DNA from 3 places in the Lentzea sp. NPDC036949 genome. Region 2 is predicted to be linked to each of the others. Evidence: riboswitches for the same ligand, from Rfam matches in the RefSeq annotation. Region 2 holds a riboswitch; each other region holds the start of a gene.
What was found. A riboswitch is a leader RNA that binds a small molecule or an ion and turns the genes downstream of it on or off. The one in region 2 is predicted to bind S-adenosylmethionine.
Positions count from the first base shown of each region.

Region 1: linked by a shared signal. The riboswitch ahead of thrC (threonine synthase) and the one ahead of ACZ7CD_RS13990 (methionine ABC transporter ATP-binding protein) in region 2 are both predicted to bind S-adenosylmethionine.
Region 3: linked by a shared signal. The riboswitch ahead of ACZ7CD_RS11400 (aminotransferase class V-fold PLP-dependent enzyme) and the one ahead of ACZ7CD_RS13990 (methionine ABC transporter ATP-binding protein) in region 2 are both predicted to bind S-adenosylmethionine.

Region 1 is NZ_JBVJRA010000013.1:250,692-255,063, forward strand. Features, by position in the region: gene ACZ7CD_RS31895 (DNA internalization-related competence protein ComEC/Rec2) at 1-1,311, shown strand, start outside; gene thrC (threonine synthase) at 1,391-2,647, opposite strand; SAM riboswitch class I at 2,659-2,778, opposite strand; gene holA (DNA polymerase III subunit delta) at 2,857-3,834, shown strand; gene rpsT (30S ribosomal protein S20) at 4,036-4,302, opposite strand.
Region 2 is NZ_JBVJRA010000004.1:323,397-327,768, reverse strand. Features, by position in the region: gene ACZ7CD_RS14000 (transglycosylase family protein) at 1-232, shown strand, start outside; gene rsmA (16S rRNA (adenine(1518)-N(6)/adenine(1519)-N(6))-dimethyltransferase RsmA) at 424-1,245, shown strand; SAM riboswitch class I at 1,334-1,427, shown strand; gene ACZ7CD_RS13990 (methionine ABC transporter ATP-binding protein) at 1,646-2,644, shown strand; gene ACZ7CD_RS13985 (methionine ABC transporter permease) at 2,641-3,324, shown strand; gene ACZ7CD_RS13980 (MetQ/NlpA family ABC transporter substrate-binding protein) at 3,353-4,153, shown strand; gene ACZ7CD_RS13975 (4-(cytidine 5'-diphospho)-2-C-methyl-D-erythritol kinase) at 4,211-4,372, shown strand, end outside.
Region 3 is NZ_JBVJRA010000003.1:405,783-410,154, forward strand. Features, by position in the region: gene ACZ7CD_RS11390 (M28 family metallopeptidase) at 1-187, opposite strand, end outside; gene ACZ7CD_RS11395 (potassium/proton antiporter) at 321-1,799, shown strand; SAM riboswitch class IV at 1,872-1,986, shown strand; gene ACZ7CD_RS11400 (aminotransferase class V-fold PLP-dependent enzyme) at 2,021-3,352, shown strand; gene lspA (signal peptidase II) at 3,376-4,095, shown strand; gene ACZ7CD_RS11410 (RluA family pseudouridine synthase) at 4,137-4,372, shown strand, end outside.

The sequences.
Region 1 (4,372 bases), on a different contig from region 2:
ACGCGGGTGCTGACGGTCGCGCTCCTCGTCGGCGGCTTTGTGGCGCTGGTGCCGATGCGGACCATCGCACCGATGTGGCCGCCGGCCGGCTGGAAGGTCGTGAGCTGCGACGTCGGCCAGGGCGACGCGCTCGTGCTGGCCACCGCGGAGGCCGACCGCGCGGTCGTGGTCGACACCGGGCCCGACCCCGGCGCGATCGACCGGTGCCTGAGGACGTTGGGGATCACGCGGATTCCGCTGATCGTGCTGTCGCACCTGCACGCCGACCACATCGGCGGCCTGCAGGCGGTGCTCGCCGGGCGTGCGGTGGGCGCGGTGGCGGTGGGACCGCTCAAGGAGCCGGCGTGGGCGTGGAAGGAGGTCAACGAGCAGGCGCGCGCGAACGGCGTGCGGGTGCTGGAACCGAAGGCGGGCGAGCGGTTCGCCTGGCCAGGACTGGAACTGGAGGTGCTGGGCCCGCGGCGGCAACCGGTCGTCGCGGAGACGAACACGGTCGTGAACGACTACTCGCTCGTACTGCGGGCCACCACACCCGCGGGCCGGGTGCTGCTCACCGGTGACGTCGAACTGGCCGGCCAGGCCGCGTTGCTGGGGGAGCGGGACCTGGGGGCCGAGGTGCTCAAGGTGCCCCACCACGGCTCACGTTCCTCGTTGCCCGCGTTCCTGGAACGCGTGCGACCGCGGGTCGCACTGGTGAGCGTCGGCACCGGCAACCGCTACGGGCACCCGAGCCCGCAGGTGATCGACGCGCTGCGGGCGGGTGGCGCCCTGGTGTTGCGCACGGACAAGGACGGCGACCTGGCGGTGCTGCCCGGAAGCCGAGTCGTACGAAGGAAAAGGAGAAGGAAGATGGACCAGGTCTGGATCAGGCTCCACAACGCGCGCTACCCGATTCCCGGCGGCACGCCCGGTTTCGCCTGGGCGATGTGGCAGCCCGGTTACCCCGCCACCCAGTGGCCGCACGACGAACTGAAGCCCGACTTCGCCTACTACCTCTGCGAAACACTGGAGGACGGCAGCCGCGCCATCACCTACCGCGCCCGCGCCACGCACGTGCTGCCACCCACGGAGGCCGCCGACGCGGACGCCGCCTACGACCTCGTCGCCGAGCACGTGTTCGACGACGGCATGCGCATCGCCCCGGACGTCTGGCACGAGTACCACTACAACGCCCTCAAAGCAGAAGCCCCGTGGCCGCAACGGATCGTGGCCTGGCGCGCCGAGGTGGAACCGGTCGGCCCGCACGTTCGCGACGAGCTGCGCCGCTTCCCGCGCACGGGCTGGACGAAGTCGGCCGCGATCACCCTCTGACGCTCACCGCGTGAAACGACGCGGTCCGGGGACGCGGACGTCCCCGGACCGGGAGGAGGTGATCTGCTGAACGAACGACCTAGCCCAGTGCCTTGAGCACGGCCTCGGCCGACGGCGGCACAGTGGCGCGCGGGCCGATCGTGTCGCCGAGGGCGTCGAGGGTCTTGAGGCCGTCACCGGTGATCAGCAGGACGGTCTCGCCGTCGGGGTCGAGCTGGCCCGTCTCGATCAGCTTCTTCGCCGTCGCCACGGTCACGCCGCCGGCGGTCTCGGCGAAGATGCCCTCGGTGCGGGCGAGGAGCTTGATGCCCTCGACGACCTCTTCGTCGGTCACGTCCTCGATGGCGCCGTTGGTGCGGCGGACCGTGTCGAGCACGTACGGGCCGTCGGCGGGGGCACCGATCGCCAGCGAGCGGGCGATGGTGTCGGGGCGGACCGGGCGGATGACGTCGTGGCCGTCCTTGAAGGCGGTGGACACGGGCGAGCAGCCGGTGGCCTGGGCGCCGAACACGCGGTACGGGGAGGCCTCGACGAGGTCGAGCTGGCCGAGCTCGCGGAAGGCCTTGTCGATCTTGGTGAGCTGGGAGCCGGAGGCGACCGGCACGACGATCTGGTCGGGCAGGCGCCAGCCGAGCTGCTCGGCGACCTCGTAGCCGAGGGTCTTGGAGCCCTCCGCGTAGTACGGGCGGACGTTGACGTTCACGAACGCCCAGTCCTCGTGTTCGGCGGCGAGCTCTTGGGCGAGGCGGTTGACGTCGTCGTAGTTGCCGTCGACGGCGATCAGGGCGCCCTCGTAGACGGCGCTCATGAGGATCTTGGCGCGTTCCAGGGAGGAGGGGACCAGTACGACGGACTCCCAGCCGGCGCGGGCGGCGGCCGCGGCGACGGCGTTGGCGAGGTTGCCGGTGGAGGGGCAGGCCAGGACCTTGAAGCCGAGCTCGCGGGCGGCGGCCAGTGCCACGCCGACCACGCGGTCCTTGAAGGAGTGGGTGGGGTTGCCGGTGTCGTCCTTCACCCAGACCTTGCGTACGCCCAGCGCCTTCGCGAGGCGGTCGGCCTCGACCAGGCGGGTGCCGCCGGGGTCGGTGTTCGGGTGCTGTTCCACAGTGGACGGAACGGGCAGAAGGCCGCGGTAGCGCCAGATCGAGCGGGGGCCGGCCTCGATGTCCTCGCGCCGCACCTTGCCGAAGTCGTAGGCCACTTCCAGCGGCCCGAAACACTCGAGACAGGCGTATTCCGGAGCGAGAGGGGTCTCATTTCCGCACTCACGGCACAGCAGCGCGCGGGCGGGGCCGAGGTCGAACTTGGTGCTCGTGGGCACAGTGACAGCAGTCATCGCGAGGTATCTCCTCATCTTTCCCGCGAAATCGAACGGGTCGGAATTGGCACCGTGATCGTCTGCGCATAGCGCTGACGCCGGTTGCCGGGGCTTCTTCGGGCCGGTCCCTCTGCCCCTCTGGATGAGCGGTGTTCAGTTGTGGCCACCAACGTACGGCACGTCTCCGCCGCTCGGCCACAAACGTCCACGATTCGGGACGTGGGAGGATGCGGAGCGTGAGCGCACCGGAGTCACTGCACCTCGTCGTCGGCGAGGAGGAGTTGCTGGTCGAACGCGCAGTTCGGGCGGCACTCGAGGCCGCGCGCGCGGTCGACGCGTCGGCCGACCTGACCCGCGTTCAGGTGAGCGATCTCACGCCGCCGGAGCTCGCCGAGCTGGTGAGCCCGTCGCTGTTCGCCGAGGGCCGGGTGATCGTCCTGCAGAACGCGCAGGACATCAGCAAGGAGATCGCCGACACGGTGCTCTCCTACCTCAAGGCGCCCGCGGACGGGGTGACGCTCGTCGTCGTGCACACCGGTGGCGGCCGCAGCAAGGCGGCCAAGGACCTGCCCGGCCAGCTGAAGAAGGCCGGCGCGGCGGTCACCGAGTGCGGCAAGGTCACCAAGTCGGCCGAGCGCGAGGCGTTCGTGCGCAACGAGGTGCGGCAGGCAGGCGGCAAGATCGACCCCGAGGCGGTCGCGACGCTCATCGACGCCGTGGGCACGAACCTGCGCGAGCTCGCCGCGGCGGCCTCGCAGCTGGTGTCGGACACCGACGGCAAGGTGACGGTCGAGGAGATCCGCCGCTACCACCAGGGCAAGGCCGAGGTGACCGGGTTCGCCGTCGCGGAGAAGGCCGTCACCGGTGACCGTGCGGGCGCGATGGAGTCGTTGCGGTGGGCCATGCAGCTCGGTGTGCCGCACGTGCTGGTCGCCGACGCGCTGGCGGACGCGGTGCGCACGGTCGCACGCGTCTCCGCGGTGGGCCGGGCCGACCCGTTCAGCCTGGCCGGTCCGCTCGGCATGCCGCCGTGGAAGATCAAGAAAGCCCAGGCGCAGGCCCGCGGCTGGGAGCAGGCCGGTCTCGCGGACGCGATGCAGGTGGTCGCGGGGCTCAACGCCGACGTGAAGGGCGTGGCGGCCGACGCCGACTACGCGCTGGAGCGCGCCGTGCTGCGGATCGTGGCGGCACACGGCCGCCGGTAGCACCCTCGCGGCGTTCCCGCGGAACCGTCCACGCACCGGAATTGACCGTGCCGCGCCAGCTTCCGCACGGAGCGGCGCGTCGTGAAGCCCAATGAGGTGAATGCGTGGAGCGACTCCATGGCCCTCATCCCCACCAGAACAGCGAAAAGGGCCCGCTCCACGAGGAGCGAGCCCTTCCCGACGGCTCTGAGGTGAGTGGAATCAGCCCTCGAGCTGGTTCGCGCGCAGCGCCATCGCCGACTTCTTGTTGGCGGCCTGGTTGGCGTGGATGACGCCCTTGGTGGCGGCCTTGTCGAGCTTGCGGGACGCGTCCTGCAGCAGCTCCAGGGCCTTCGCCTTGTCACCGGCCTCGGCAGCCTCGCGGAACTTGCGGATGGCCGTCTTGAGGGACGACTTGACCGACTTGTTGCGCAGGCGCGCCTTCTCGTTGGTCTTGATCCGCTTGAGCTGGGACTTGATGTTCGCCATGCGACATCACCCTTCTGTGTCGAAACCGGAGTTCGTGACGCGCTTGGTCGGCACCGGCGAGAGCCGGCTC
Region 2 (4,372 bases):
GGCCAAGTGCGAGGCCGGCGGCAACTGGGCCATCAACACCGGCAACGGCTACTACGGCGGCCTCCAGTTCAACGCGAGCACCTGGGCGGCCTACGGCGGCACCGCCTACGCGGCCCTGCCGCACCAGGCGACCCGCGAACAGCAGATCGCCATCGCCACCAAGCTCCGCGACGGCCGTGGCGGCACGTACTCCGCGTGGCCCGGCTGCCGCGCGAAGCTCGGCCTGCCGTAACCCCGCCTCCCCACCCATCCCTCCGCTCTGCTTGACCGCACGCGGGGACCTTTCGTACTCCAGGTGAGTACGAAAGCTCCCCGCGTGCACTCGTCGCAGCAGGGGGCGGGGGTCTTCGGTGGGTAACTTGAGGTCTTCGGTGGGCAACCTGAGGTCTTTGGTGGGTGACCTGAGACAATGCCCCGGTGAGCCTGTTGGGACCCGCCGAAGTCCGCCGTCTAGCCGAAGAGCTGGGCATCCGCCCGACCAAGAAGCTGGGCCAGAACTTCGTGCACGACCCCAACACGGTCCGCAAGATCGTCGCCGCCGCCGGTCTGACCGACGAGGACGTCGTCCTGGAGGTCGGCCCCGGCCTGGGCTCGCTGACCCTCGCGCTCCTCCCGGCGGCCGCTGAGGTGGTCGCGGTCGAGATCGACCCGCCGTTGGCGCACCGGCTGCCCCAGACGGTCCAGGAGCACGACCCGGCCAACGCCGGCAAGCTCCACGTGGTCCTCAAGGACGCCATGAAAGTCACCCAAGAGGACCTGCCGGTGCAACCGACCGCGATCGTCGCCAACCTGCCGTACAACGTCGCGGTGCCCGTGGTGCTGCACCTCCTGCACGAGCTGCCGAGCCTGCGCAAGGGGCTCGTCATGGTCCAGGCGGAGGTCGCCGACCGGATGGCGGCGAAGCCCGGCAGCAAGGTCTACGGGGTGCCCAGCGTGAAGCTCGCCTGGTACGCCGACGCGCGCAAGGCGGGGTCGGTCGGGCGCAACGTCTTCTGGCCCGCGCCCAACGTCGACTCCGGGCTGGTTTCCTTCCAGCGCCACGAAAAGCTGTTGTCCACAGTGGATAAGAACAAGCTGTTCAAGATCGTCGACACGGCCTTCGCGCAACGCCGCAAGACCCTCAGGGCCGCCCTCAAGAGCTACACGCCGCACGTCGACGAACTGCTGGCCGAAGCGGGCATCGATCCCCAGGTCAGGGGCGAGCAGTTGAGCGTGATCGACTTTGTCCGGATCGCCGAGGTCTGATCCGGCGATCCTTCGGCCAACAGTGTGATCTGTCGAACGAATCCGAATCTGGCTTGCGCAACCGAACGTCCGTCCGGTTGACTGCTAACTGCCATCCGGAGCGACTGAGAGACCTGGCTCTACGACGTCGCAGCAACCACCCGCTGGATGCGGGCAGGTGCTAACGCCAGGACCGATGGAGGATCACGTGGGTACCTCGCGAATGCTGACGCGCCGTCGAGTCGTCGACCAGTGCCGTCGCACCGCTTCTGCATGTCGTCGCCACCTCGTCTAAGGCGCCTTCTCAAAGTCCTTTGACGCGCACTCGGTCGCTGAGTGGCGCACACACCTGAGCAGAACTTCGACCGCGCACCCCCGCACAACGGGAGCGTGCGCCGTCGCGCGCAGCCGTGGAGCAGAAGTGATCACTGTCGAAAACCTCACCAAGTCCTTCCAGGGTGTCAACGCGCTGAACGGCGTCACCCTCGACGTCCAAGCCGGCACCGTTCTCGGCGTCGTCGGCCCGAGCGGCGCCGGCAAGTCCACGCTGGCCCGCTGCGTCGCACTGCTGGAGCGCCCCGACTCGGGTGCGATCCGCGTCGACGGCACCGACATCACCTCGCTCGACGGCTCGGCGCTGCGTGCCGCCCGTCGGCAGATCGGCGTTGTGCCGCAAGGGGACTCGCTGCTGCGGCAGCGGACCGCGGCCGGCAACATCGCGTTGCCGCTGGAGTCCGCCGGCGTGCCGGGACCGCAGCGGCGCACCCGCGTGGGCGAGCTGCTGGACCTCGTCGGGCTCACCGACAAGGCCGCCGCCTACCCCGACCAGCTCTCCGGTGGGCAGCGCCAGCGCATTGCCGTTGCGCGCGCCCTCGCCGCGAACCCGTCCGTCCTGCTGGCCGACGAGCCCACCAGCGCACTCGACCCGGAGACCACCGGGTCCGTGCTGGCGGTGCTCGACCGTGCGCGCGCAGAGCTGGGTGTGACCGTCCTCGTCGTCACGCACGACATGGGTGTGGTCCGCAAGATCTGCGATGACGTCGCGGTCTTGGAGCAGGGCCAGGTCGTCGAGCACGGCAAGGTGCTCGACCTCGTCAACAACGCCGCCAGCCGCACGAGCTCCGCGCTGCTGCCCGCCGTCGACCTGAACCCGATCAACGAGAACGCCTACGACCGCGTCGCGGACGTCGTGCTCGTCGGGTTCGCCGCGGTCGGCGCGCTGCTGCCCGAGGCCGCGCACCGGTTCGGCGTCGAGCTGAACATCGTCGGTGGCGGGCTCACCCGCCTCGGCGAGACCCCCGTCGCGCGGTTCCGCCTCGGCCTGAACGGCGAGCGGTCCGACTCGGCGCTGGAGTGGATCGGTGAGGCCGGCGGCGCGGTTCAGAGGTCCCTGAAGGGGCCGCAGGGAGTAGCTGCGTGAGGTCTGCAACACCCTGGTCCGACGTGGTGAGCTACCTCGTCGAGGCCACCGGGGAGACGCTGTACATGGTCGGCGTCTCCACCGTGATCGCCACAGTTCTCGGAGTTCCCGTCGGGGTCTGGCTGCAGCTCACCGCCAAGGGCGGGCTGCGGCCGAACGCCGCGGTGCACAGGGCCCTCAGCTTCGTCACCGACCTGGGCCGCTCGATGCCGTTCATCGTGCTGCTCGTCGCCCTCACGTCCGTGACCCGCCTGATCGTCGGCGGGTCCATCGGCAGCACGGCGGTCATCGTGCCGCTGGCCGTGGGAGCGATCCCATTCGTCGGGCGGCTCGTGCAGAACATCCTGTCCGAGGTGCACGTGACCGTGGTCGAGGCCGCGATCACGACCGGTGCCTCGACGCTCAGGATCGTGCGCAGCGTGCTCATCCGCGAGTCGTTGCCGGCGCTCATCAACGCCATCGGCGTCACGGTCATCGCCCTCATCGGCTACTCGGCCATGGCGGGCGTGATCGGCGGCGGTGGCCTCGGCGACCTGGCCATCCGCGAGGGCTACCAGCGCTTCAACGACCGGATCCTGTGGAGCACCGTGGCGTGGCTCGCCGTGCTCACCACCGTGATCCAGTTCGGCTTCACCCGTGCCGCCCGTGCGTCGGACCGACGCCGGCACGCCTCCGTCTGACCCAGTAGCAATTCTCAAAAGGAACGTCATGCGCATTCGTGCTGCCCTCATCGCTGCCGCTTTGACCGGTTTGACCGCTCTGTCCGCCTGCTCGTCCGGTGGTTCGTCCGCTTCGGACACGCTGAAGGTCGGCGTCTCGCCGGTCCCGCACGCGCAGATCCTCAAGTACGTCGCCGACAACCTCGCGGCGTCCAAGGGCCTGAAGATCGAGGTCGTCGAGTTCACCGACTACGTCCAGCCGAACACGGCACTGGTCGACGGCTCGCTCGACGCCAACTACTTCCAGACCGTCCCGTACCTGGCGACGTTCACGAAGGAGAGCGGCGCGAAGGTCGAGTGGGTCGAGGGCGTGCACGTCGAGCCGCTGGGCCTGTACTCCAAGAAGGTCAAGAAGGTCGACGAGCTGCCGCAGAACGCCAAGGTCGCGGTCGCCAACGACGCCACCAACGAGGCCCGCGGCCTGAAGCTGCTGGAGGCCAACGGCCTGATCAAGCTCAAGGCCGTGGACCAGCCGACCGTCCGCGACGTCGCGGAGAACCCGAAGAACCTGCAGTTCGTGCCCCTGGAGGCGGCCCAGCTGCCGCGCTCGCTGGAGGACACCGACGCCGCGGTGATCAACGGCAACTACGCCATCGACGCGCAGCTCAAGCCCGCCACCGACGCGCTGGTGCTGGAGAAGGCCGAGGGCAACCCCAACGCCAACGGCCTCGTCACCCGCAGCGAGCTCAAGGACGACAAGCGGATCAGGGACCTCGCCGAGCTGCTGGCGTCGCAGCAGGTCAAGGACTACATCAAGCAGACCTTCAACGGCTCCGTCATCCCGGTCTGAGGCCCGTGGTGACCGGGGGAGGAGTCCGCACACGCCGATCGCCCGTAGGCTGACGAGGTGCTCGCTGTCGTTCCCCCTCCGGTCACGGTCCGCGTCCCGGCCAAGGTCAACCTGCACCTGGCCGTCGGCGACGTGCGACCGGACGGCTACCACGACCTGGTGACCATCTTCCAGGCGCTGTCCCTGGCCGACGAGGTCACCGTCGCCGTCGCGGACGAG
Region 3 (4,372 bases), on a different contig from region 2:
GGTAACCGGGCCTGCCGTGGGCGCGGTTGCCGCCGTTGGCGGTGGCGATCGACTGGAGCTGGTTCAGGTGCGCCTGGACGTTCGCGACGCTGATGTCGGGTGCTGCCAGGACCGCCGGAGCGGCCGCTTGCGCCGGCGCGGTTCCGGCCACCGTCAGGGCGGCCGCCAGCGCGATCAGGATCCTCATGGTTCAACTCCGTGCAGGGTAGGGATTGAGCCACTGATCAACATGCTCTGCCGTGCATGAGCCGCGCTAGGGGCGAAGGTCGGTTTCGCGTCGGATTAGTTCAACTCGGTGGTGATCAACCAGAATGGTCCGGGTGGGTGATGTCACGGTTGTCCTGGGCGTCGGTGCCGCGGTCCTGCTGATCTCCGTGATCGCGGTCCGGGTGTCGATCCGCCTCGGGCTGCCCTCACTCCTGCTGTACCTGGGCATCGGCGTGCTCCTGGGCGAGTCGGTGCTCGGCATCGACTTCGAAGACGCCGGCCTCACCCAGTCCCTCGGGATCGCGGCGCTGGTGCTGATCCTGACCGAGGGCGGCCTGACGACCCGGTGGCACGCGGTCAAGACCTCGCTGTGGCTGGGCGTCGCACTGTCCACAGTGGCCGTTGCGGTGAGCGTCGCCATCACCGGAACCGCGCTGCACCACCTGCTGGGTCTCGACTGGCGGATGGCGCTGCTGTGGGGCGCGGTGCTGTCGTCCACGGACGCGGCGGCCGTGTTCAGCGTCCTGCGGTCGCTGGGGGTGGGGGCACGGCTCACCGGCGCGCTCGAGCTGGAGTCCGGCCTCAACGACGCGCCCGTCTACATCGCGGTCGTGCTGCTCGCCTCGTCCGACCAGATCTCGTGGACGGCACCGCTGCTGGTGCTCTACGAGCTGGGAGCGGGCGCGCTGATCGGCGTCGCGCTCGGCTGGCTGGGCGGCACGGGACTGCGGCACGCGGCCCTGCCCGCCACCGGCCTCTACCCGCTCGCCACCGTCGCCGTCTGCGTGATCGCCTACACCGCGGGCGACCTGGCGCACGCGTCCGGTTTCCTCGCCACCTACGTCGCCGCGCTGGTCCTGGGCAACGCCCGGCTGCCGCACCGCGCCGACACCCTGTCGTTCGCCGAGGGGCTCGGCTGGCTGGCCCAGATCGGCCTGTTCGTCCTGCTCGGCCTCTACGCCTCGCCGTCCCGGCTGCTCGACGTGCTGGTGCCCGCGCTGATCGCGGGCGTGGTGCTCACGTTCGTGGCGCGCCCGCTGTCGGTGGTGCTGTCGTTGCTGCCGTTCAAGGTGCCGTGGCGGGAACAGGCGTTCCTCTCCTGGTCGGGGCTGCGCGGCGCGGTGCCGATCGTGTTCGCGCTGATCCCGCTCATCCAGGGCGTCGAGGGTGCGCGCGAGCTGGTCGACGCGGTGTTCCTGCTGGTCATCGTCCTCACGGTGGTGCAGGGCACGACGCTGCCGTTCCTCGCGCGGCGGCTCGGGCTGGTCAACGCGAGCGAGCCGCAGGAGGTCCAGGTCGACTCCTCGCCGCTGGACGAGCTCGGCGCCGAGCTGCTGCAGGTGCACATCCAGCGCGGGTCGAAGCTGCACGGCGTCTACATGACCGAGCTGCGCATGCCCACCGGCGCCACGGTGAGCCTCGTGGTGCGCTCGGGCAAGAGCTTCACGCCACTTCCGACGACCCGGCTGCAGACCGGCGACCAGTTGCTCATCGTGACCACAGAAGAGGCGCGCGACGCCACCGAACGGCGGGTTCGCGCCGTGGACCGGGCCGGTCGTTACGCGCGGTGGAAGGGCGAGACCGGCGAATAGTCGGTCCCCGACGCTTCTCACGATGTGATCAGGTGTCGACGGATCGTGACGCGCCCGCTAACGTCGTCGGCAGGTCATGAGAGCCAGCGTCAAGCCCAAGCTTGCTGGCCGGCAACCCTCCAACCGCGGTGGGGTGCCCTTGGTGAGGACCTGGTCCGGCGCGCAGGGCGCCGGTCAAGCGCGGGCCTCCGAGAAGGCCCCCCGGCCCAGGAGGCAGCTCGATGACGCTCGCGATCACCCCGGACACCACCACCAAGGTTCCCGCCGTCGTCGGTTCCGACCTGCGCGTCCCGCTGGTGACCGGAGAGCGCGTCACCTACGCCAACCTCGACCACGCCGCCTCCGCCCCCTGCCTGCGGGAGGTGCGCGACGCCGTCGACGAGCTGCTGCCCTGGTACGCGAGCGTGCACCGCGGCGCCGGCTTCGCCTCCCAGGTGTCGACCCGCGTCTACGAGCAGGCGCGTGACCGCGTCCGGCGGTTCGTGGGCGCCCGCTCCACCGATGCCGTCGTCTTCACCCGCAACACCACTGACGCGCTGAACCTGCTGGCCCGCAGCGTGCCCAAGGGCACCGCGGTCGTGCTGTTCGACAGCGAGCACCACGCCGCGCTGCTGCCCTGGCGCGGGCCGAACGTGCAGCGCATCTCCACTCCTTCCTCGTCCGGCGCGGCACTCGTCGCGCTGGACCGGGCGTTGGCCGCCGCCCCGGTCGGTCCTCGGCTCGTGATCGTCACCGGGGCGTCCAACGTCACGGGGGAGCTGTGGCCGGTCGCCGAGCTCGCGAAGGTCGCCCGCAGGCACGGCGCCCGCATCGCGCTCGACGCCGCGCAGCTCGCCCCGCACCGCCCGATCGACGCCCGTGAGCTGGGCGTGGACTACCTGGCGTTCTCCGGCCACAAGATCTACGCGCCGTTCGGCGCCGGTGTGCTCGTCGGCCGGTCCGACTGGTTGCAGCAGGCCCAGCCCTACCTGGTGGGCGGCGGCGCCACGGCGAAGGTGACCGACCACGGCGACCGGCTCGGCGTCGCGTGGTCCGCGGTGCCGGAGCGGCACGAGGCGGGCAGCCCGAACGTCATCGGCGTGCACGCGCTGGCCGCGGCCTGCGAGATCCTGTCGCGGCACTGGGAGCAGACGATCGCGCACGAGCAGGAGCTGCTGCAGCGGCTGCGGGACGGCCTGCGCGCCATCCCCGGCCTGCGCGAGCTCTCGATCCTCACCGACGTCGACCGCGTGGGCGTCGTGAGCTTCACGGTCCCCGGCTTCGACGCGGGCTTCCTCGCGGCGGCGCTGTCGGCCGAGTACGGCGTCGGCGTGCGTGACGGCGCGTTCTGCGCCCATGTGGTCGTGGGACGTCTGGTGAAGAAGGCCGGTTCGCACGAAGACCGCGCCGTGCGCGCGTCGATCGGTCTCGGGACGACGGCCGAGCACGTGGACCGTTTGGTGGCCGCGCTGCGCACTCTCGTCACCGAAGGTCCGAAGTGGACCTACGCGCAGCGCGACGGCCGCTGGGTGGCCGAGGACGACAGCCGAACCCTGCCGCCGTTCCTCGCGTAGTCCAGGTAGTGGACAATGACCTGGTGAGTGACGAGTCCAAGGCCCCGGCGAAGGCCGCTGACGAGACTGCCGAGGAGCAGCCCAGCGCGCCGGAACCGGTCGCGGAACCGCAGGTCGCGCCTGTGGTGACCGCCGAGGCCGAGGACCGGCGCGAGACCGAGCAGCCCGAGCGGGCGCTGACGGTCTCCGAGCCGGACGCCGAACCCGAGTTCTCGATCACCGGCTCGCTGCCGGAGCCGCGGACCACCTACCTCGCGGTGCTGGCCGCCGGTGTGCTGGCGCTGGACGTCCTCACGAAAGTCCTCTCCGTGGCGTTCCTGGAGCGGTCAGAGCCGATCCAGCTGTTCGGCGGGCTGCTGCACCTGACGTTCGTCCGCAATCCCGGTGCCGCCTTCGGGCTGGCCGAGGGGTGGACGTGGATCCTCGCGCTGATCGCGTTCGGGGTCGTCGGGTTCATCACCTGGATCGCGCGCGACCTGCGCTCGACGCCCTGGGCGGTCGGTCTCGGGCTGGTGCTCGGCGGCGCCGTCGGCAACCTCGCCGACCGGCTGTTCCGCGCGCCCGGCCCGATGCGCGGCCACGTGGTGGACTTCCTGTCGTTGTTCGACCCGTTCGGCCAGGTGTGGCCGGTGTTCAACGTCGCCGACATGGCGATCGTCTGCGGTGGCGCGACGATCATCGTCTTGGCGCTGCTGCAGCACGACTACGACGGGACGGTTCACAAGGAGAAGATCGACGCGTGAGCGGATACCGAACGCTGCCCATTCCCGACGGTCTGGACGGCATGCGCGTCGACGCGGGCCTCGCGAAGCTGCTGGGCCTGTCCCGCACCGCGGTGGCCGCCATCGCCGACGCCGACGACGTGCTGATCGACGGCCGGGTCGTGGGCAAGTCCGACCGGCTCACGGCCGGCGCGATGCTGGAGATCACCCTGCCGGCCCCGCCGCAGCCGGTGACCGTGCAGGCCATCCCGGTCGAGGGCCTGGTCGTGATCCACGAGGACGACGACATCATCGTCGT